Regions from separate parts of the Kribbella sp. NPDC051718 genome, predicted to be linked through region 1. Evidence: riboswitches for the same ligand, from Rfam matches in the RefSeq annotation. Region 1 holds a riboswitch; the other holds the start of a gene.
What was found. A riboswitch is a leader RNA that binds a small molecule or an ion and turns the genes downstream of it on or off. The one in region 1 is predicted to bind thiamine pyrophosphate.
Positions count from the first base shown of each region.

Region 2: linked by a shared signal. The riboswitch ahead of AB0M15_RS11485 (cytosine permease) and the one ahead of thiC (phosphomethylpyrimidine synthase ThiC) in region 1 are both predicted to bind thiamine pyrophosphate.

Region 1 is NZ_JBFAYZ010000002.1:169,821-181,561, reverse strand. It holds gene AB0M15_RS07390 (DMT family transporter) at 1-573, shown strand, start outside; gene AB0M15_RS07385 (MarR family transcriptional regulator) at 548-1,054, shown strand; gene AB0M15_RS07380 (glycoside hydrolase family 3 N-terminal domain-containing protein) at 1,078-2,325, shown strand; gene AB0M15_RS07375 (DUF202 domain-containing protein) at 2,325-2,663, shown strand; gene AB0M15_RS07370 (DUF202 domain-containing protein) at 2,674-2,979, shown strand; gene AB0M15_RS07365 (DUF47 family protein) at 3,118-3,750, shown strand; gene AB0M15_RS07360 (inorganic phosphate transporter) at 3,753-4,751, shown strand; gene AB0M15_RS07355 (inorganic phosphate transporter) at 4,842-5,981, shown strand; gene AB0M15_RS07350 (hypothetical protein) at 5,992-6,225, shown strand; gene AB0M15_RS07345 (hypothetical protein) at 6,227-6,763, opposite strand; gene AB0M15_RS07340 (lysophospholipid acyltransferase family protein) at 6,910-7,659, opposite strand; TPP riboswitch at 7,741-7,866, shown strand; gene thiC (phosphomethylpyrimidine synthase ThiC) at 7,856-9,481, shown strand; gene AB0M15_RS07330 (transposase) at 9,730-10,329, shown strand; gene AB0M15_RS07325 (hypothetical protein) at 10,326-10,880, shown strand; gene AB0M15_RS07320 (RDD family protein) at 10,877-11,548, opposite strand; gene AB0M15_RS07315 (RDD family protein) at 11,583-11,741, opposite strand, start outside.
Region 2 is NZ_JBFAYZ010000002.1:1,006,949-1,018,689, forward strand. It holds gene AB0M15_RS11480 (flavodoxin family protein) at 21-731, shown strand; gene AB0M15_RS11485 (cytosine permease) at 728-2,056, opposite strand; TPP riboswitch at 2,051-2,178, opposite strand; gene AB0M15_RS11490 (alpha/beta hydrolase) at 2,200-2,865, opposite strand; gene AB0M15_RS11495 (hypothetical protein) at 2,856-3,644, opposite strand; gene AB0M15_RS11500 (DUF3152 domain-containing protein) at 3,706-4,524, opposite strand; gene AB0M15_RS11505 (ATP-binding protein) at 4,615-5,808, opposite strand; gene AB0M15_RS11510 ((p)ppGpp synthetase) at 5,975-7,003, shown strand; gene AB0M15_RS11515 (winged helix-turn-helix domain-containing protein) at 7,000-7,968, opposite strand; gene AB0M15_RS11520 (MFS transporter) at 8,021-9,451, opposite strand; gene AB0M15_RS11525 (ABC transporter ATP-binding protein) at 9,593-11,356, shown strand; gene AB0M15_RS11530 (ABC transporter ATP-binding protein) at 11,353-11,741, shown strand, end outside.

The DNA.
Region 1 (11,741 bases):
CGAGTCAGCCCGCAGCAATGGATCGGCCTGCTCCTAGGTCTGGCGGGAGTCGCTTTCGTCGTCGCCGACGACCTCGGCGCAACCGCCATCCCAGCTTTGACGTTCCTACTCCCAGTCGGCGGCCTGCTCGGCTTGGTGGTCGGCACAGTCTGGGAGCGACACCGCAAGCCGACGACAAACCTCCTGGACGCGCTCTGCCTGCAGAGCCTGGTCTCCTGCGTCTTCTTCGTCGTCGTGACCGCGGGTACCGGACAGCTGACCGTCCCGCACGACCTGCAGTTCTACGGAGCCGTGCTGTGGCTGGTCGTATTGGCCACCGGTGGCGGCTGGGGCCTGTACCTCGTCAACCTGCGCTTGTCCGGTGCGACCAGGATCAGCAGCCTCCTCTATCTGGTGCCACCGACGACGATGTTCTTCGCCTTCCTGCTGTTCGGCGAGACGATCGGCGCCCTCGCCGTCGGCGGAATGCTGCTTTGCGCAGTCGCTGTTCTGCTCATCACGGCTCGCCCAGGCGGCAGGAAGACCCGGATCTCGTTACGCTGCGACAATGGCGGAACCACGGTGGCTGGATGACCAAGAGCAGCGGGCCTGGCGAGCGTTCATCGCGGCCCAGCGCGTGGTGAACGGCCGGATCGAGCAGCAACTGCAGCGCGATGCGGGGATGCCGCACACGTACTTCGAGATCCTGGTCCGGCTCGCCGAAGCGGACAACGGCCGGCTGCGGATGAGTGAGCTCGCTTTGTCCACGCTCGGCTCGCGCAGTCGCCTGTCGCACGCGGTGAACCGGCTCGAGAAGGTCGGCTGGGTCCGGCGCGAGGGGGTCGAGTCCGACCGGCGCGGTCAGGTCGCGATCATCACCGAGGACGGCCGCCAGAAGCTCAAGGACACTGCGCCAGGCCACGTGGAGACTGTCCGGCAGGCGGTCTTCGATGCGCTCACCGCTGAGCAGGTCGACCAGCTGCGCGACATCTGCGCGGCCCTGGCCCGGCACTCCGGTGGTACCTACGACAGCGCCTTCTGGGAACCAAAGGCCTCCGGTACGCCGGCCCAGTAACCCCATGGGCCAGAATGGCCGTGATGAACACCACCGGACGCCGGGTACTGGCAGTAGCGGCCGCGGCGACTCTGCTCGCCGGCTGCAGCGACTCGGACACCCCCACTGCGGGACCTAGTACTGCGCCCTCCTCCTCGATCACCCGGCAGACCCCGCCGCCGACCGAGACGCCCACGCAGACCCCGACGCAGACGCCCTCGCAAACCCCCAGCACTCCGAGCACGCCGCCCGCCGACGGCTGTGTGGACCAGAAGCTCCAGCAGCTGACCCTGCGCGAGCAGGCGGCCCAGCTGATCATGACCGGCATCAGCTCCAAGGGCATGACGTCGGCAGAGCGATCCATCGCGAAGGCGCAGAAGCCCGGCGGCCTCCTCCTGATGGGTGCCGGCGCCAGCGCCTCTCACACCCGTACTGCGATGGCCACCGTCACCACGACGGCCACAGTGAAGGGCATCCGGCCGTTCATCGCCGCGGACCAGGAAGGCGGCAAGATCCAGCGCCTCAAGGGCTCCGGCTTCGACCGCATCCCCGCCGCGACGGTGCAAGGCACCTGGTCCGACGACAAGCTCACTGCCCGCGCCAAGTCTTGGGGTGCCCAGCTCAAGCAAGCCGGCGTCAACATGGACCTCGCGCCGGTCGCGGACGTAGTACCGGCGTCGCTGGGGGACAAGAACGCTCCCATCGGGGCACTGGATCGTGGCTACGGCAACACGCCCGGCCAGGTCGGTCCGCACGTCGCCGCCTTCGTCAAGGGGATGGAGCAGGCCGGGGTGATGACCTCGGTGAAGCACTTCCCGGGCCTCGGCCGGGTCAAGGGCAACACCGACTTCTCCTCCGGGGTGGTCGACACAGTCACCACCCGCGACGGCGACTACCTGTCGACGTTCGCCGCGGGCATCCAGGCCGGCTCGGACCTGGTGATGGTCTCCACCGTCACCTACACCAAGATCGACCCGAAGAACCGCGCTGTGTTCTCACCCACCGTCATCGGCGGCATGCTGCGCGGCGACCTCGGGTACGCCGGAGTCGTGATCACCGATGACGTCGGAGCGGCAGCAGAGGTCGCGTCGGTCCCGGCCGGCCAGCGGGCGACCCGCTTCGTCGCGGCCGGTGGCGACGTCGTGATCATTGCCAAGGCCTCGCTCACCTCGACCATGGTCAACGCACTGGTCACGAAGGCCCAGCAGGACAAGACGTTCGCGGCAGCCCTCCAGAGCAGCGTCCGCCGGGTGCTCGCCCTCAAGCAGAACCGTGGCCTGCTGAGCTGCTGATGAGCGACCCGACCCAGGAGCCCGACTACCGGTTCACACTCGCCAACGAGCGGACCTATCTGGCGTACCTGCGGACAGCGCTGGCCTGCTACGCGGGTGGCCTGTCCGCCGTACAGTTCCTGGACCTCGGCCCCGACCGCTGGCCGGCGCGCGTCATCGGCGTGGTACTGGTCGTCGCGGGCATCACCACCACCGCCCTGGCCTTCCGTCGCTGGCAGACCAACCTGGCGGCCATGCGCACCGGCGGACCGCTCCCGGTCACCCGGCTGCCTTTGATGCTCGGGGCAACGATCGCCACCGTCGGCCTGATCGGCCTGCTGTTCAGCCTGTGGCGATGAACACACCGCGATGAGCACACCCCGTGATCCAGGTCTCCAACCCGAGCGCACGCTGCTCGCCTGGCGCCGCACGTCGCTCGGCCTGGTCGCCAACGGCGTCCTGCTCCTTGCATCCGGCCACGGTACGTCGGATGTCCGGCTCGGCCTCGGCATCGTGGTGACCGTTCTCGCCTTGTCCTGCTGGGCCGCCGTCACCGCGGTCTACCGTCGGGGCGCCGAACACCCCGCCCTCGGATCCGAGCGGGTACTGCGGCTGGCGGCCGGTCTGGTCCTCGTCGTCGGCGTGTTCGACCTCTATGCCGTGGTGACACGCTGAAGTTTCCCGGTCACTTTCCGGCTGCATTGAGTCTACGTGTTCATCATCTCGCGATACGTTGACCAGGCGGATGCTCCGTCAGCAGTCCGTTGCCCCTAGCATGTTCAAGGTTTGTCCCTCGTTCACCCGGAGCTTGAAGTGCCGTTACGTCTGCGTCCGAACGACCCGACGTTCTACGACCTTTTCACCGAATCCGCCAACCATCTGGTCGACGGGTCGCGCATCCTCGCCGAGCTGCTCGGCAGCACGGCCGGAGCCGGCCTGTCCGCGAGCCACCAGATCGCCGCCCAGATGAAGGATGCCGAGCACGCCGCGGACGAGACCACCCACTCGATCATCCGCCGCGTCAACTCCACCTTCGTCACCCCGTTCGACCGCGAGGACATCTACCGGCTGGCCTCCGACCTCGACGACGTCATGGACTACATGGAGGAGGCGGTCGACACCATCCACCTGTTCAACCTCGACAAGCTGCCGGCCGAGGCGGCCGAGCAGATCGAGGTACTGCAGCGGATGGCGACGCTGACCGCGGAGGCGATGCCGCGGCTGCGCACGATGAAGGACCTGGCCGAGTACTGGATCGAGATCAACCGGCTGGAGAACACCGGCGACGCGGTCCACCGGCGGATCGTGGCCAAACTGTTCAGCGGCGAGTTCGACGCGCTGACGGTGATGAAGCTGAAGACCGTGGTCGACCTGCTGGAGGCCGCGATCGACGCCTTCGAGCACGTCGCCAACACGGTCGAACAGATCGCCGTCAAGGAGAGCTGAGCGTGGAGCTCACGCTCGTCATCGCGGTCGTCGTGATCGCGCTCGCCTTCGACTACACCAACGGCTTCCACGACGCCGCCAACGCGATCGCGACCTCGGTCTCGACCCGGGCGCTGACGCCGCGGGTGGCGCTGGTGATGGCGGCCTTCTTCAACTTCGTCGGTGCCTTCCTCGGCACCGAGGTGGCCGACACCGTCGGCAAGGGCATCATCACCCTGCCGTCGGGGCGACACGGCCTGGTGATCGTGATCGCCGCCCTCGTCGGCGCCATCACCTGGAACCTGATCACCTGGTACTTCGGGCTGCCCAGCTCCTCGTCGCACGCCCTGATCGGCGGCCTGGTCGGCGCCGGGCTGGCCTCGACCAGCGTGGTGCTGTGGTCCGGCATCGTCGACAAGGTCGTCATCCCGATGGTGCTGTCACCGGCCATCGGCTTCGTCGGCGCGTTCCTGCTGATGACCGCGATCCTGTGGATCTTCCGGCGCAGCAACCCGGGCAAGACCACCCGCGGGTTCCGGCTGGCCCAGTCGCTGTCGGCGGCCGGGATGGCGCTCGGCCACGGTCTGCAGGACGCCCAGAAGACGATGGGCGTGATCTTCCTGGCCCTGCTCACCACCGGGCACGTGGACAAGAACGAGGGCATCCCGACCTGGGTGAAGATCTCGGCCGCGACCGCGATCTCGCTGGGCACCTACTCCGGTGGCTGGCGGATCATGCGGACGCTCGGCCGCCGGATCATCCACCTCGATCCGGCCCGCGGCTTCGCCTCCGAGGCGGTCGCCGCGACCGTTCTCTACGTGATGGCGATCGGCCTGCACGCACCGGTCTCGACCACCCACACGATCACCTCGGCGGTGATGGGCGCCGGCGCCACCAAGCGCCTGTCCGCCGTCCGCTGGGGCGTCGCCAAGGGCATCATCGTCGCCTGGGTGCTCACCATCCCGGCCGCCGGCGTCGTCGCCGCTGCCGTCTACTACCTGGCGCACCTCATCCTGGAGTAGTTCATTCTTCGAGCAGTTCACCGCGATTTCACCCTGCGCGCTTAGCGTGAGAGCGCTCCTGACGCCGCCCTCTCCCGGGATGTGATCGTGATGGACCTTTCGTTCCTCGTCATCGTGGTGATCGTCACCGCCTTGGTCTTCGACTTCACCAACGGCTTCCACGACACCGCCAATGCGATGGCGACGTCGATCGCCACCGGCGCGCTGAAACCCAAGGTCGCCGTCGGCTTGTCCGCAGTGCTGAACCTGGTCGGCGCGTTCGTCTCCACCGAGGTCGCAAAGACGATCTCCAGCGGGCTCGTCGACGACGCGAAGGTGACGGTCCCCATCATCTTCGGCGGTCTGGTCGGAGCGATCCTGTGGAACCTGCTCACCTGGTACGTCGGATTGCCGAGCTCCTCGTCCCACGCACTGTTCGGCGGCCTGATCGGCGCCACCTGGATCGCGGCCGGCAGCAGCGCGGTCCACTTCGGCACCGTCGTCCAGAAGATCATCATCCCGGCCGTCGCCGCCCCGATCGTGGCCGGTGTGGTGGCCCTGCTCGGCACCTACCTCGTCTACACGATCACCCGGCGGGCCCGGAAGAAGAACGTCGACGACGGGTTCCGGGTCGGCCAGATCGCCTCCGCCTCGCTCGTCTCGCTGGCGCACGGTACCGGTGACGCCCAGAAGACGATGGGCATCATCACGCTCGTGCTGATCACCTCGGGCAGCCTGGCGTCGGGCTCCCGGCCCCCGCTCTGGGTGATCTTCGCGGCCGGCCTGGCGATCGCAGCCGGTACGTACCTCGGCGGCTGGCGGATCATCCGGACGATGGGCAAGGGCCTGACCGAGATCGAGTCGCCGCAGGGCTTCGCGGCCGAGACCAGCTCCACCGCCGTACTGCTCGCCTCCTCGCACCTGGGCTTCCCGCTGTCGACGACCCAGGTCTGCTCCGGCAGCATCCTCGGCGCCGGTCTCGGCAAGCGACTGGCGGAGGTCCGCTGGACGGTCGCCGGCCGGATGGCGCTGGCCTGGCTGTTCACCCTGCCGGCCGCCGCGATCGTCGGCGCTCTGGCCGGCCGGGTCGCCAACTCCGGCAACATCGGGGTGACGATCATCGCGATCGCCGCAGCCGCCGCCGGTGGCTTCATCTACCTGGCATCCCGCCGCAAGCCGGTCACGGCCGGCAACGTCAACGAGTACCCGGGTACCACCACCACCGCGGCGCCCGCCGTCCCGGCTGCCTGAGGAGGATCTGATGCACATCGACTGGAGCGCACTCGGCCAGGTCGCGATCGCGAGCCTGATCTTCGGGGTCGGTATCGCGGTGCTGTTCGCCGTCGGAATCAACGCGCTGTCGCGGCGCGCGGTCGCGGTCGAGGCGAAGAAGAACCCGCCGCCGGTGGACACCGCGGTGGCCGGCTTCTGCTTCCTCGCCTGCCTAGCAGCGGTCTTCTACGGCCTCTACCTGATCATCCCGCAATTCCACTGACTCACCGGTTCCAGCGGCGGACCGACCTCGCTACGTCCTTGGGGCGGAGCGAGGCGACCGCGCTCTCCCAGTTGTTGTACAGCGAGTCGCCGAGCAGGGTGAGGCTCAGGAACGCTTGCGGGCGTACCGCCATCACCCAGGTGGCCGCCGCGGCGTGGCCCTGCTGGTACAGCAGCTTCTCGGCCGTCGCCTCGATCCGCGCCTTGCCGTCGTCGGGCGCCATGTTGATCGTCGCCCAGGCCTTCACGATCGCCGAGTCCTTCGCGGTCATCTGCGCCAGATAGGTCAGCGGACCGCGCCAGGAGCCCCGGCGGCCGAAGCCGTTCAGGCTCTCCAGCGGGAACCAGCCGTTCTGGCAGCGCCGGCCGTTCACCGCCGACTCGATCTCCCTGGCCTGCTCCGGGCGCAGGTTCTGCGTCGCCCAGTACAAGAAGTAGACCCCGACATCCGGGATCTCCTCGGCCACATTGCCCGGGATGCTCAGCTTCCCCGGCTCGAAGAGGTGCAGCTCCTCGTCTGATCCGTACAAGATCGTCATTTCCCCCCGCCCAGCCCGATCACCGCCGGCGGACCCCCCAGGTCCAGCTTTCGACATACAAAGGTTCTTGGTACCCCTGGCCAGCGCCTCGGTCAACCCCTCGTCCGGATACCGATTGCCCTCATAACTCAAACCGGTGGGGACTGCTACTTGCGGCGGCGAGCCGCCCGCTCGCGGAGCTCCTCGGCGTCGAGCCGGTCGGCCTCCTCGGGGGTCGGCGCGCCGCCGCCGTACGACGCGGGCAGCCACCAGGCGCCGGCCGGCTTGTCGGGGGACGCCTTGATGGTGCGGTCGAGCATCCCGGCCATCGTCGTCCGCAGCCGGGCGGTGGCCTCGGTGGCGTCCTCGTCCTTGCTGACCGCCATCGGCTCGCCGACGGTGATGGAGACCCGCTGGTGCCGGGAGAAGTCCCGTGGATGGTCCTTGGTCATCATCCGCTGGGTGCCCCACAGGATCATCGGGATCACCGGTACGCCGGCCTCGGCGGCCATCCGGACCGCGCCCGACTTGAACTCCTTCAGCTCGAACGACCGGCTGATCGTCGCCTCCGGGAAGACGCCGACGATCTCGCCCTCGCCGAGGTAGCGGATCGCCTCCCGGTACGAGCCGGCGCCGGCGCCACGATCGACCGGGATGTGGTGCATGCCGCGCATCAGCGGTCCGGAGTACCGGTTGCGGAACAGCACCTCCTTGGCCATGAACCGGACCAGCCGCTTGCTCGGCTGCGCACCGAAGCCGCCGATCACGAAGTCGACGTAGCTGATGTGGTTCAGCGCCAGCACGGCACCACCGGTGCGCGGGATGTGCTCCGTGCCGACCATCGTGAAGCCCAGGTCGAGCACCTTGAAGGCGGTCTTGGCGAAGCCGATCACCGGCGGGTAGAGGATGTCGCGCATGGTCTGAACGCTATCGGGTCGGTCAACGGCGCGCGGATCCAGTACGCAGTACGCAATGAGTGGTTAGAGTTGCCGACGACAAGTTGATACCGCGGGAGCTCGCGCTGTAGCGGGCTGAGAGGGCGGCTGGGTTTCGGAACCCGGCGCCGCCGACCGCCGAACCTGTCCGGGTAATTCCGGCGTAGGGAGCAGCATCGTGACAACTATCGACAACTCTGTCCGCCCCAGCGTGACTACTGGGCCGATCTCTGGATCAGAGAAGATCTACACCGGTGAGCTGAGGGTTCCGCAGCGGCGGGTGCACCTCACCAACGGGGAGCACTTCGACCTGTACGACACCTCGGGGCCGTACACCGACGCGCAGGCCGAGATCGACGTCCAGGCGGGCCTTCCGCCGGTACGCCGGGACTGGATCGCCGGCCGTGAGCCGTTGACCCAGCTGGCGCAGGCCCGGGCCGGCGTCATCACCGAGGAGATGCGGTACATCGCAGTACGGGAAGGTGTTGATCCCTCGTTCGTGCGCGACGAGGTGGCGCGGGGGCGCGCGGTGATTCCGGCGAACCACAAGCATCCGGAGTCCGAGCCGATGATCATCGGGAAGAAGTTCCTGGTGAAGGTGAACGCGAACATCGGCAACTCGGCCGTCTCCAGCTCGGTCGAGGAGGAGGTCGAGAAGCTGGTCTGGGCCACCCGTTGGGGCGCGGACACGGTGATGGACCTGTCCACCGGCAAGAACATCCACGCGACCCGCGAGTGGATCCTGCGCAACTCGCCGGTCCCGATCGGCACGGTGCCGCTCTATCAGGCGCTGGAGAAGGTGAAGGGCGATCCGACCGAGCTGAACTGGGAGGTCTACCGCGACACGGTGATCGAGCAGTGCGAGCAGGGTGTCGACTACATGACGGTGCACGCCGGAGTACTACTCCGGTACGTGCCGTTGACGGCCCAGCGAATCACCGGGATCGTCTCGCGGGGTGGCTCGATCATGGCGGCCTGGTGCCTGGCGCATCACCAGGAGTCCTTCCTGTACACGCATTTCGCCGAGCTGTGCGAGATCTTGCGTTCGTACGACGTGACCTTCTCGCTCGGGGACGGACTGCGTCCCGGCTGTATCGCGGACGCCAACGACGCGGCCCAGTTCGCCGAGCTCAGAACCCTTGGTGAGTTGACGAAAATCGCCTGGGAGCACGACGTCCAGGTGATGATCGAAGGCCCGGGGCACGTGCCGATGCACAAGATCGCGGAGAACGTCCGGCTTGAGGAGGAGCTCTGCGGCGAGGCGCCGTTCTACACTTTGGGGCCGTTGGCAACCGATATCGCACCGGCCTACGACCACATCACCAGCGCGATCGGCGCGGCCCAGATCGGCTGGCTGGGAACGGCGATGCTCTGCTACGTCACACCCAAGGAGCACCTCGGCCTGCCGGACCGCGACGACGTCAAGACCGGCGTGATCACGTACAAGATCGCTGCCCACGCAGCCGATCTGGCCAAGGGCCACCCAGGCGCGCAGGACTGGGACGACGCGTTGTCGACGGCGCGGTTCGAGTTCCGCTGGGAGGACCAGTTCAACCTGTCGCTGGACCCCGACACGGCCCGCTCGTACCACGACCAGACACTGCCGGCCGAGCCCGCCAAGACGGCCCACTTCTGCTCGATGTGCGGCCCGAAGTTCTGCTCGATGCGGATCACCGCCGACATCCGCAAGTACGCCGAAGAACACGGCCTCGACTCCGCCGAAGCAATCGAGGCAGGCTTCGCGGAGATGTCCGAAACCTTCAAGGCCAAGGACTCCAAGCTCTACCTACCACTGACCGACTGAGCTTGCATTCGAGACAAATCTAGACTCGCCGGTCCGCGGCCCGATCCTCCCGAAAACATCCTGACTCCGTGTGAGGGTAGCGGTGAGTCGGGGCGCGGACTCGGCTGATTTCAGCGGAGAATTGGGAGATCGGTGGCCACCGGGGTGATCACGGTGGGTGATCGGGCGAACCGGTTCAGGTTTTTGCCTTCACTCTGAGTGAATAAGACTGTAGCCTTAATCCTGCGTCGGGAAGGAGGTACAAGGCGGTGGTCTTCGTTCTCACGGTAGATCAGCGAGGGAGCCGGAGCATCGGCGATCTCGTACCCGAGCTACTGAATACGCTGAACCGGCGGCCGCGCCGGATCGGCCTGCTGCGCAAGTTCGAGCGGACGGCCGGCGACGAGGTCCAGGGCGTTCTCTCCGAGGCCCGGGCCACGGTCGACGTCATCGTGCAGCTGCTCCGCGCGGACACCTGGCACATCGGTCTCGGCGTCGGCGCGGTCGACCAGCCACTGCCCCGGAGTACCAGGGCGGGGAGCGGGGAGGCGTTCGTCTTCGCGCGCGAGGCGGTCAACCGGGCCAAGTCGAGCCCGCACCACGTCAACGTCGTCGGTGCGAACGAGCACGCGGCGGAGCAGGTGGAGAGCGTCATGTGGCTGATGGCGTCGGTACTGCGTCGCAGGAGCGAGCGCGGGTGGGCAGTGGCCGACCTGCTGGCCGAGGGCCTCACCAGGCGGGAGATCGGCGTCAAGCTGGGGATCAGCCAGTCCGCTGTCACCCAGCGGGCGCAGGCGGCCGGTTTCGCCGAGGAACAGCGCGGAAGGGTGCTTGCGGCAGAGTTGCTCGAGGCAGGGGAGGTTGCATGACGGCAGTGGTACTGGTGCTGACTGGGGTGGCTCTGGTGCTCGCCGTCTTGGCGTGGGTGCCCAAGTCGGGCGCCACGCTGGAGATCGTGCTCAGCGGCGTGATGCTGGCCTGCCTGACGGCGACCGGCATCCTGCTGCTGGCGGGGCACGGCGTACAGGGCTGGCGGGAGGCCTGGTGGAACATCCTCCTGATGGTCTCCGGCGGCCTCGCAGTAGCCGGTGGCGGCCCGCTGACGACGTCGGTGCTGGCACTGGTCGACCGCGGCAACACCAGGTCGCAGTCGACCCAGCAGGCGGGCGAGGTGCTCCGCGGCGGCGCGCTGATCGGTGCCCTCGAGCGCGGCGCCATCTACGGCTCGATCGTGGCGGGCTGGCCCGAGGGCATCGCGATCGTGCTGGCCATCAAGGGCCTCGCGCGGTATCCGGAGCTGCGTAGCCCGGACCAGCCGGCTTCGGTGACGCCCACAGCGGTGGCGGAGCGATTCATCATCGGCACCTTCACCAGTGTGCTATGGGCCGTCACCTGCGCCGGCTTGCTGGTATCTCGTTAGACCTTGACGACGTAGGTGCTCATCACCTTGTCATGCCAGGTCTGCTTCTTGTCGTCCCACAGTGGCCACAGGGAGTTGAGCAGGCAGGCCTGGTCGAAGATGCCGCGCAGGATGTCGCGCAGCAGCGACTTGCCGGCGCCGATCGGCTGGAAGTAGGTAGCGTCGACCAGCTTGATCTTCAGCACGCTCTTGCCGACGCTCTGGCCGGTCTTGCCCTGCCGGATCACCCTGTTCCACACCCACAGGCCGATGCTGGCCAGGACACCGATGATCAGCACGATGACGGCGAACGCGCTCGGTCCCTCGTCGCTGGAGGTCGTGTAGCTGTCGCCGTCGGAGTTGGCGATCACGTTGGCGATGAAGACGCCGTACGCGATCAGAGCCGGGATGCCGGAGAGCAGGCCATCCAGCAGCGACGCGCCGACCCGGGATCCCCAGTCAGCCAGCTCGGGCCCACCAGGGCCGCCGTAGCCGAAGCCCTGCTGCCCGTACGGCGGCTGACCGTACAGAGGCTGGTCGTACTGCGGCGGTCCAGGCTGTCCGTACTGCGGCTGACCCGGCTGTCCGTACTGCGGTTGGCCGGGCTGGCCGTACTGCGGGGGCTGCCCGTACTGCGGCGGTTGCCCGTACTGCGGCTGGTCCTCGGGACCGTTCGGAGGGGTGGTCACTGAATTTCCCTTCAAAGCCTTGATGGCTAGCGGTTCAGAGCTTGACGACCAGCGTGTTGTTGATCTTGTCCGCGAAGGTCTGCTTCTTCTCGTCCCACAGCGGCCACAGGTAGCCGACGTAGCAGACCACGCCGTCGAGGAAGTGGGTCAGCTGGCGGACGAACGCCTTGGCCGGACCGACCGGCTGTCCGGT
Region 2 (11,741 bases), 840 kb from region 1:
GACTTCGCCGAAGGAGAGCCATGTCCACCACCAGCTACGACGATCTGCGCGCGCTGTTCATCAACTGCACGCTGAAGCGGTCGCCCGAGCGCAGCAACACCGAGGGGCTCATCGACGTGAGCAAGCACATCCTGGAGAAGCAGGGGGTGGCGGTCGAGGTGATCCGGGCGATCGACCACGACATCGCCACCGGCGTCTGGCCGGACATGACCGAGCACGGCTGGGCGACCGACGAGTGGCCGGCCCTGCAGGAGAAGGTGATGGCGGCCGACATCCTGGTGATCGCCGGGCCGATCTGGCTGGGCGACAACAGCTCGGTGACCAAGAAGGTGATCGAGCGGCTGTACGCGAACTCGTCGATTCTCAACGCTGCTGGGCAGTACGCGTACTACGGCAGGGTCGGCGGCTGTGTCATCACCGGCAACGAGGACGGCGTCAAGCACTGCGCGATGAACGTGCTCTACAGCCTGCAGCACCTCGGCTACACGATACCGCCGCAGGCCGACGCTGGCTGGATCGGCGAGGCCGGCCCGGGTCCGTCGTACCTGGACGAGGGATCCGGCGGGCCGGCCAACGACTTCACCAACCGGAACACGACCTTCATGACCTGGAACCTGTTGCACCTGGCAAGGATGCTCAAGGACGCCGGCGGCATCCCTGCCTATGGCAACCAACGCTCCGAGTGGGACGCCGGCTCCCGCTTCGACTTCGAGAATCCGGAGTACCGCTAGGCGGCCTGCCGGGTACGTCCCAGGCGGCCGAACAGGATCGCCGCGAGCATCGAGACGATGATGGAGGTGTAGGTGGCGCCGAGCCAGCCTGGTACCGGGTTATTGTCGAAGAGGGACTGCTGGAGGTCGAGCCAGAACGGGGACCAGCCCTCGACCGTGCCGGGGTTGACGAGTTGGTAGGCGACGAAGCCGAAGACCCAGGCCAGCGTCGGTTGCCAGCGGAACCTGGCGGTGTCGGAGACGTCCCAGTTCATCTTGCTGACCACGAAGAAGTCGGCGATCGCGACCGCGAACAACGGGATGAAGACCGAGCCGATCAGGTAGAGGAACTGGGTGTAGTTGCCTAGGTCAACGAACAGCGCAAGCACGGTGGCGAGGATGCCGATGGCAACGGAGATCCAGCGCCGGTCGAGGTGCCCGATCAGGTTGTGCGCGGCCATCGTGGTCGAGTAGACGTTCGCGTACGCCTCGTCGACCTCGTCCACGAGCAGGACGAACAAAGCGATCGCACCGGCCGGCAGGGTGACGAGGGCGGTGATGACGTCGGTGCTGTTGGTCTGCAGGGTGGCTACGGCGATCACACCGAGTGCGTAGTACAGGATTGCGGCGAGGCCGTAGCCGAGGGCTGAACCGGCGAACGCGGCCTTGTTGGTGCGCGAGTGCCTGGTGTAGTCGGCGGCGAGCGGCGCGAAGGAGACGACGCCGGCCGCGGCAAGGTCGACGCCGGGCCAGAAGCCGAAGACGCTGTCCTGCGGCAGGTCGTGGACCGGCTTGCTGAGCACCTGGATGAACAGGTAGACCGAGGCCAGCAGGACCAGCCAGACCATGAACTTGCGGAGCAGTTTCACGCTGCCGAGCGGCCGGACGGCCATCGCGGTCGCGATGAAGCCGGCGATCAGGACGAACAGCCAGCGCCAGCGCTCACTCGTGACGGCGACGGCCGCCTGCGAGATCACGATGATCTCCATCGTGGCCCAGCCGATGTTCTGCGCGATGTTGAGCACCGTCGGCGCCATCGACCCGCGGCGGCCGAACAGCCCGCGCAGGCTGGCCATCGCGGGTGCGCCGGTGTGCGAGCCGAAGACAGCGGCACCGCCCAGTACCAGCGCGCCGATCCCGCAGCCGACGACGACGGCGATCAGGCCCTTCACCAGCGAGCCCGTGTACGCCGCGACGAGCGCGCCGGTCACCGGGCCGAACAGCGAGATGCCGAAGTTGCCCCAGAGCGTGAACTGGTCGAGGAACCCCAAGGTGCGGGGCGCGTCCGTGGTCAGGACGAGCGGGGCCTCGGTGGCGGTGGACGTGCGTGCAGCGGTAGTGGTCATGGCTGACCTGCTCCCTACGCCGGCATTACCCGGTCAGGTTCAGGCGGTCGGCGACCCGGCTGCTTGTGCAGCTCGTCACCCTCTCAGCCCGCCAATCGGCGCGAGCTCCCGCGGAGGTTTGTTACTTCGTCAACGATAGCTCGTCATTGCCCGTTGTATACACCGACCGCCTGCTTGATGAACGTCACAACCTCTTCGCCGTTCGTCAGCACCGGCATGTGGGCGCCGGTCGGCAGCGTCCAGGCCTGCGCGCCGGCCAGGTCGGCGATTCGCTGGGCCCAGTCGGCCGGTGACAGGCTGTCGTGCTCGCTGCGGACGACCGCTGTCGGGCAGGTGACCCCGCGAATCGCTGCCGCGAGGTCGTACCGCCTGGCGACCTCCATCGCCCGTGCCATCGACACCAGACCGGTGCGGGCGTACTGCGGAGCCAGGATGGGCACCACACTCGGCGACTCCCACACTGCCGAGCGGAGCCATCTGGCGGCGAGAGTCGGCCAGTCCGATGCAGTGACGTCCCCCGTGGGGCCGATCAGAACGAGGGCCTTCACCAGGTCGGGCTGGGCCAGGGCGGCGGCGACCACTATCTGGCAGCTGGCCGAGTGGCCGACCAGGACTGCTGGTCCGTTGACATGCTCAAGCACGCGGGCGGCCAGGGCTTCGGTGTGGAGGTCGTCATCGGGGTCAGCGGGATCGCCGTACCCGGGGAGGGTGATGATCTCGTACGGCGTGGTGAGGTGCTCGACCGTCGGGGCGTAGGACTCCGGCCCGAGGCCCAGCCCGGGGACCAGTACGACCTGGGTCACTCCCACGGCGGGCGGTCGGGGGCTTGCTGGACCACGGGGTTGCGGATCTCCGGCTTGAGTTCGCGGTAGCCGAGGGCTAGTCCGATGGTGAGGATGAGCAGGCCGGTACCGCCCCAGGCGTACGCCGTGGGGAGGCGGTGCAGGGAGTCGTCGATGGCGCCCATGCCGGTGGTCAGGACCATCACGAACCAGATCAGGATTGGGATGAGAGACAGGGCGACCAGGCCTAGGCCGGTCAGCTCGATCGGGCCCGGCTGGCGGTCGGCCTTGCGCCGGTTGAGCACGTCGCGCAGCCACATGCCCAGGGCGGCCACACCGACTATGAGGGTCAGGAGCTGGCCGATGGTGTCGATGGCGTCCGTGCGGAGCGGGTGGTTCAGCGGAGAGCCGGGGAGCTGGGAGATCTCCCGGAGCGAGATGCGCTGGACGGAGACGACCAGGAGTCCGTAGATGCCGGCGATGACCGCGGCGAGGAGAACTACCCGGGCTGCGCGTGGGTCGCGCGGGGCTGGGCGGCCGTAGGTGGGTATCTCGTGCGGCTGCGGGTTCGCGGGTGGGCCGTAGGGGTGGCCGGGGCGGTAGGCAGGTGGCTGGTTGTAGGCGGCCGGCGGTGGCTGCTCGACGTACTGGTTCGGTACGCCGTACTGCGGCGGCCCTGGTTGTGGTTGCCCCGGCTGGCCGTACTGCGGCTGGCCGTACGGTACTGGCTTGGCGTAGTGGTCGTCCTCGCGGGACTCGTCGGGGCTGTCGCCCCGGCCATAGGTGGGGAAGTCCTGTGACGACATTCGCTACACCCTCCCGCTCACTCGGACCGTCTTCGGACAGGTTCTCACGGGTGGGGGCGTTCTAGGTCGCTTTGATCGTCGGCCAAGCGTTGGGGAGACAGCCGGCCAGGCCCTTGGTCTGCTGCATCATCACCGGGGCAGGGGTGTTCGGCTTGGTGCAGGTCGAGTGGCCGTGGCCGAGGGCGTGACCCACCTCGTGGTTGACCAGGTAGCTGCGGTAGAGGTCGACCTTCCCGGCGTACGCCGGTACCGCATACATCCAGCGCTTGGCGTTGAGCACCACCCGGTTCTCGACCCGGCAGGAGACCTCGCCGCCGGTGTCGAGCGGCAGGCACAGCTTGTCGGTCAGCGTCGGCGTCGCGACGATCACGCGCAGGTCGGCGTCGACCTTGTCGGTCCGCTCGAACCGCACCGGCCCGAGCGCCTGCCAGCCGCGCGGATCGGTGAGCGTCTTGTGGATCTCGGCCGCGACCTTCTCCCCGTTGAGGGACAGCCCGTCCTCGATCTCGACCCGGTAAGTGAGCTTGTTCTGCGGCTCGGTGGCCCGCGCGAACCCGGACACCACCAGCAACCGCCCGGTCGACACGGTGACATTCGGCTTGGACCCCTTGGGTCGCCGGGTCAAAGTCGGTGCCGGCCGCAACGGCGTGGTGAACGTTGCCGTCGGCGTCGGCACATGCGTCGGCTTCCCCACCGGTGCCTGCGTCGGCTCGCTCTTCGCGACGACACTGCCACTGAACTGCGCCGCCAGATTGCGCTCCTGGGCGGCATCGGGATGCACGACCATCACCACCCCGAGCACCGCCAGCGCGGTCACCGAGAACCACTGCGCCTTGTACGACTTCCGCCGGCTGTGCCGTCCTGACTTCCCTCGGCGCACACGACTCCCCGAACGCCGCTCACTTCGCCCGGTAGCCATCTCGACTTACCCTATCGACTCCCAGTTACATCACAAAAGGGCAACTTCCGGCTAGGCCGTGCGGGTGCGGAGGAATTTGCCGAAGTGGGGGACGGTGAAGGCGACCGTGCCTCGTTCGGCGGAGAAGACCAGGCCTTTTTTGATCAGGCCGTCTCGGGCTGGGGAGAGGGACTGGGGTTTGCGGTTGAGGGTGGTAGCGACCTCGGAGGTGGGGACCGGGCCGTCGTCGGCGGTGATGCCCAGCTCGGCCATGGCGCGCATGTATTCGCGTTCGGCGGGGGTCGCTCGTTCGTAGCGGGAGCCGAAGAAGCCGACGGTCAGTTCGGCGGAGGCTTCGGGGCCGGCGACCGCGACGTCCTTGATGGTGATCGGGCTGGTCGGTGCGTGGTCCCAGGTGGCGTGGGCGAAGGCCTGGACGAAGTACGGGTAGCCGTCGGTCTGGGCGTAGAGCTCGTCGAGGGCTTCCTCGTCGAAGGTGACGCCCTCGGTTTCGGCGGGGATCATCAGCGCCCGGTCGCAGGCTTCGCGGGACAGGCGGTCGACGCGGACGTAGCGGAAGAGGCGTTCGGAGTACGACTTGCTTGCCGACAGTACGGCGGGCAGATGCGGGAGCCCTGCTCCTACGACGACCAGGGCGGCGCTCTGCTGGCTGATCTCGTGGCAGGCGGCGCACAGCGCGGACAGGTCGTCGGCGCTGATGTCCTGCATCTCGTCGATGAACAGGCCGACCCCCACCGACAGATCGCCGGCCAGGTCGGCCGCGTCGGCGAACAACTCGATCAGGTCCATCTCAAGGTCGCCCGAGTCGGCCCGGCCCTTGGCTGCGACCACGTCGACCGGCGGCTGCCAGCGGATGCCCTTGCGGTCGTTCATCCCGGTACGCAGCGCAAAGGCCTTCAGTACCGCGCTGAACTCGTCGACCCGGTCCGAGTCGCGATGCCGGTGCCCGAGCTCCCGCATGGCGGTGTGGAGTGCCTGGGCGATCGGCAGCCGGATGCTCTGGTCGGGCCGGGCCTCGATCTTGCCGGTACCCCAGGCGCGCTTGATCGCCTGGCTCCGCAGCGTGTTGAGCAGGACCGTCTTACCGACCCCGCGCAGCCCCGACAGCACCAGGCTGCGCTCCGGCCGTCCCGCCGCGACGCGTTCGAGCACCACCTCGAACTGCCGCACCTCGGTGTCGCGTCCGGCCAGCTCGGGCGGGCGCTGGCCGGCGCCGGGCGCATAGGGATTCCGGATCGGATCCATGCATTTCACTCTATGAGGCTGTCTAGCGTTTTCCTTAGATTTCGCTAGTCAACCCGATCGCGTGTCGCTGATCTGTCAGTTTCCACCGCTGTCTAGCAAAAACACTAGAAAAGACTAGACAGCCGTAGCGCTGCCTAGGGAGCGGCTGGAGCACTATGGTCTGCGCATGGGTGGGGCTGAACTGCAGGACTGGACGGTGCAGGCGGCTGCGCAGTACGAGCGGACGCATCAGCAGTACGTCGGCGGCGCCCGCAAGCTGGAAGCGCTGATCAACGAGCTGATCGGCGAGGAAGAGGGCATCAACTACCTCAGCGCCACCGCCCGGGCCAAGGATCCCGAGTCGTTCCTGGCGAAGGCGTCCAAACCGCATCCGGACGATCCCGGCAAACCGAAGTACGACGATCCGCTGAACCAGATCACCGACCTGGTCGCCGCCCGGATCATCACCTTCCTGGTCGAGGCCGTCGACCGGGTCTGCGAGGTGATCGAGTCGGAGTTCGAGATCGTCGAGCACACCGACATGGGCGCGCACACCCGCGCGCAGGGCGCCTTCGGGTACGCGAGCAAGCACTACCTGGTACGCCTGAACGCGCACCGCCGCGAGCTGCCGGAGTACGCGGTGCTGAAGAACCTGACGATGGAGATCCAGGTCCGTACCGCCGTCCAGCACGCGTGGGCCGAATTCGAGCACGACATCCGCTACAAGCTGGACATCCCGCCGGATCGCAAGCCAGAGTTCGACCGGCGCTTCCTGCTCGCGGCGGCCCTGATGGAGCTGGCGGACAACGAGTTCGCGGAGATCGACAAGCTGTACCGCGAGTTGGCCGCCGCCGAGCCGGACGCGGCGCCGATGGACCTGACGACGGCGAATCTGACCACGTACCTGACCAGGCGCTACCCGGATGCCCCGCACGCCAAGACGAACCACTACGCGTGGATCCTCGGCATCCTGGCCCAGCTGGGCATCACCACCGAGGACCAGTTGACCGAGCTCCTGCAGGACATCGACAGCAACGCCGTCCAAGCCGCGATGACACATCGCTTCCCGGCCGGTACGGTCCGCCGGCTCGACGACGACCTGCTGGCGGCGAAGGGCTCGGAGTACGTGGATCTCTTCCCGGCCGAGGAGCGTCGGCAGAAGATCCTCCGCGGTCGATTGAAGGCACTCGCCCGCGCCGGACTGTTCGAGGGCTAGCGCGGTCGCTGGCGTAGTAGTGCTGCGCCGAGTGGGGTGAGGACATGCAGAACAGTCTTGTCGGCGCGGTGCGTCGCGATCAGGCCGCTGTCGCGGAGCACGGTGAGGTGGTGGCTGGTCGTGGGGGCGCCGATGCCTACCTGGACCCCGATCTCGCTGGCGGTCAGCCCTGAGGCGGTGGCCCGGAGGACGGCAGCTCGGGTCTTGCCGAGCAGGGCCGCGGCGGTCACCTCTCCGGTCTTGGGGTTCGGGGGCTCACGTAGTACCGGGTAGACGAGGACTGGTGACAGGTCTGTGTCCGCCAGGGTGATCGCGTTCTGCCAGCAGAAATAGGACGGGATCAGGCGGAGGCCTCGGCCGGCCAGGTGGATGGTTCGGTTGATGGGGTAGCGGACCTCGAGGACTGGTGAGCGCCAGCGCATCAAGGGCTGGAAGCTGCTCAGCAGTCTGTCGGGGCCGCCTCGAGCCAGTGCGCGAGCACGGGTCGCCCGGTCGGCTGCGAGCTCTGCGGAGATCAGGTCGGCGTGGGGTTCGATCACCTTCTGGTGGTACGTCCGCAGGGCGGCTCCAAGGTCGGAGCGCAGGTCGCCCGCGGCGAGCCGAGGACCCCACGAAGGAGCCTGATGGACCAGTGCCAGCGTCTTGAGTTCATCGGTGACTCGCTCGGCGGGGGTCGACAGGATGGAGTCGATGTCGGCCTCGAGGCCCCCAGCGGCGGGCGGGGTGAGGAAGTCGGGGAAGTAGGCGGCCCGGGGGAACAGCGGCAAGAGCATCGAGGTGACCTGCTTGCGCAGTACCGGTTCGGTCAGGGTTTCGGCGGCAGCCCGGTACCAGGGCGCGTAGGCCCACCGGCCCCGCCTGGTCTGGAGCCGGTCGAGACTGTTGGCGATCTCCCACAGCGGGTCGGCGGTGGTGGCGACCCGAACCTGAGAGAGGTCGTCTTCGGTGAAGATCACTCGCAGCATGTCGCCCCCAGTCGGCCTCGACTACAGATCGAAGGCGAGCGGCGACGGCCTGTCAAGCAATTCGAGCTGCGGACTCCATGTCGGCGGCCACGCGGGCAGCCGTACTGCGCGCCCAGCGGCCGCTCGTGATCAGTCCGAAGACGAGGACCAGTACGCCGCAGCCCGCGATGATGTACCACCCGAGCCGAGCCGCCGAGACGAAACCGGTCTCCAGCGGGCCGGTCAATCGGGCGGTCAGCACGGTACCGACGATCGCGACCCCCAGCGAGGCGCCGACCTGACGACTCGTGGAGGCGATCGCGGCGGCGACACCGGCCTGCGAGCGCGGCATCCCGGAGACGGCCGCGTTGGTGATCGGCGAGTTGAGCATGCCGAAGCCGAGACCGAAGATCAGGTACCCGAGCAACAGCAACGGGACGGCAGTAGTGGCGGTCAACTGGGCGAGCATCAGCCCACTCAGGGCGAGCATCGTGCCGGCGACCACCAGCGGCAGCCGCGGCCCACGGTTGCCGACCAGCCAGCCCGAGACCGGCGCGAAGACCACCGTCATCGCGGCCATCGGCAGCGTCAGCAGGCCCGCGTGCAGCGCGGTGAAGCCCCGAACTTCCTGTAAATAAAGGGAATTCAGGAACAGGAAGCCCGACAACGCGGAGAACCCGGCCACCGCGATCAGCGTTGCCCCCGAGAAGGGTGCGCTGCGGAAGAAGCGCGGATCGAGCAGCGGCTGCTCGCGCCGCTGCTCGTAGAACACCAGCGCCAGCAGCGAGAGCACCACGACGGCAAAGCAGGAGATGATCAGCGGCGAGCCCCAGCCGGCCGACCTTCCCTCGATGATCCCGTAGGTCAGCCCGACCAGGAACAGGATCACCAGCGACTGCCCGACCGGATCGAGCCGGCGCGCGACCGCCGCCCGCGACTCGGGAACGAAGAACGCGGTCAGCACCAAGGCAATGACGACAACCGGCACGTTGACGAAGAAGATGAACCGCCAGCCGGCCGAGTCGACCAGCGCGCCACCGACCACCGGGCCGACCGACATGCTCAGCCCGACCACGCCACCCCAGACACCGATCGCCTGGGCGCGCTCGCGCGGATCCGTGAAGGTGTTGGTGATGATCGACATCGCCACCGGGTTCAGCATCGAGCCGCCGATCGCCTGCACCATCCGGAACGCGATCAGCAGGTCGACCGTGGGCGCGAACCCGCAGGCCAGCGAGCCGAGCCCGAACAGCACCAGCCCGGCCTGGAAGACCCGCCGCCGGCCAAGACGGTCGGCGGTCGAGCCGGACAGCATCAGCAGGCTGGCGATCACCAGTGTGTAGGCGTCGATCGTCCACTGCAGCTTGGAGACCGAGGCGTTCAGCTCGGACCGGATCGAGGGCAGCGCCAGGTTCACCACGGTCGTGTCGAGGCCGACGATGAACAGGCTCAGGCAGCAGATCGCCAGCACCAGCAACCGACGCCGCCGACTCAGCTCCTGCACTCGTCTCCCTCGCTCCGACCTCGGTTGAAGACTGTACTATCCAGCCGGAAAAGCCTTGGCGAAGTGTCGGCGGCCCGACCTAGTCTGGATCCATTCGCCTGATCAGGTCCGAACAAGCCCCTCTAGTTCCTTTGGGACGTCATGTCGCTGCGCCTCATTCCGTTCGCCGATCCGGGTGTGCCAGACACCCGGTCCGGCCTCCGTCTCATACTCTGGCTCGAACACCAGCAGCTACGTGGTCAGGCCGTAGCGCTCTGTTGGGGTCTGCTCTACTTCGGTGGCATCGCCGCCGCGCCCGTCGCGGTCGGGCTGGCCGTCCAGGCCGTGATCGACAAGTCCTGGGCGCGGCTCTTCCTGGCCGGCCTGTTGCTGCTCGCGATGGGTGCTGCCAAGGCGGGCGCCGACTCGTTCTTCCACAAGGCGGTCGTCACCAACTGGATCGCCACCGCCTCCCGGCTCCAGCAACTGCTGTCCCGCAAGGCGGCTGAGCTGGGCTCGATGCTGACCCGCCGGATCGCCGCGGGCGAGGTGGTCGCGGTCAGCAGCGGTGACGTCGAGAAGATCGGCTGGTTCGTCGAGGTGCTCGGCCGGTTCGCGGCCGCGTTGCTGACCTGCTTCGCGGTGGTCGTCGGGCTGCTCTTCTACGAGCCGCGACTCGGCCTGGTGGTGCTGATCGCCGTACCGATCCTGGCCTTCTCGATCGTGCCGCTGATGGGTCCGGCCGAGCGTCGCGCCGACGCGCAGCGGGCCAAGGGTGGCCGCGCCACCGAGTTGGCCGCGGACACCGTCGCCGGGCTGCGCGTGCTGCGTGGCATCGGCGGTGAGCAGCTCTTCCTCGACCGCTATCGCGCCGCCTCACAGGAGTACCGGCAGTCCGCGGTCCGTAGCGCGCGGATGTGGTCGCTGATCGCGGCCATCCAGGTGCTGCTGTTCGGACTGTTCCTGGTGCTCATCGTGTGGATGGGCGTCGGGCTGGTCACCGACGGGCACATCAGCGTTGGCGAGCTGGTCACGACGTACGGGTTCATCACCTTCATGCTCGTTCCGCTGCACACCTTCGAGGAGACGGCGAGCGCCTTCATCTTCTCCAAGGTGTCCGCGCGGCGGGCGGCTCGGGTGCTGTCGCTGCAGCGGATGGATGACAGCAAGGGCACGGCAGAGGCTGAGGTGCCGCACGGCGACCTGGTCGACCCGCTGTCCGGGCTGACCGTGCCGACCGGGAGCTTCACGGCCGTGGTCTGTGGCAACCCGGATGCCGGTGGTCTGCTCGCGGACCGCCTCGGCGGCCACAGCCCCGAGGCCGAGCCGGAGGACCCGTCTGTACTGCTCGGTGGCGTCGCGCTGGACGACCTCCCGCTGTACTCCGCAAGGACCGCAGTGCTCGTGCAGGACAAGGACCCCGTACTCCTGTCGGGCACCGTCCGTGAGCTGTTCGACGTGCCGGCCAGTGGAGCCGTGTCGGTCGAGGCAGCGCTCGACGCGGCCCAGTGCGCCGACATCCTCGACGTACTGCGCCAGTCGCTGCCCGACGGCGGTACCGATGCCACGGCAGCCGTGCTGACCGAGCGCGGCCGGTCCCTGTCGGGTGGACAGCGGCAGCGGGTCGCACTGGCCCGCTCGCTGTACGTCGACCCCGCGGTGCTCGTGCTCGACGAGCCGACGAGTGCCGTGGACGCCCACACCGAGGCGCGGATCGCGGACAGCCTGCGGTTCCTCCGGTCAGGCCGGACCACCGTGGTGTTCACCTCGAGCCCGCTGATGCTGGACCGGGCCGAGCGGGTCGTGTTCGTGCCGGACGGCCGGGTCGACGCCGTCGGCACCCACCACGAACTGCTGCACACCAACCCGCGGTACCGCGCGGTGGTCACCCGTGAAGAAGAGCCAACTCTTGAGGAGTCGCTGTGAAGCGCCCCGAGTACGACCCGGCAGCCCCGCAGGAGGCGGCTCGCCTGCCGGTGGCCGGTACCGCGACGGTGTCGGCCTATCTGAAGACCCTGTTCCGCAGGCACCGGCGTGCCTTCGGCTGGCTGACTCTGGTCAACGCAGTGGCGGCGCTGAGCGGCATGGTCGGGCCCTACCTGCTCGGCAACGTAGTGGAGAAGCTGTCGCTCGGCGAGAAGGACGTCAACCTTCCCTACGTAGTGCTGGGCTTCCTGATCGCCCTTGCCGTGCAGACGGTCTTCGTCCGGCTCACCCGGCTCCGCGGCGCGGTACTGGGCGAGGAGATGCTCGCCGACCTGCGCGAGGACTTCCTGGTCCGTGCGGTCGCGCTGCCGCCGGGCGTGCTGGA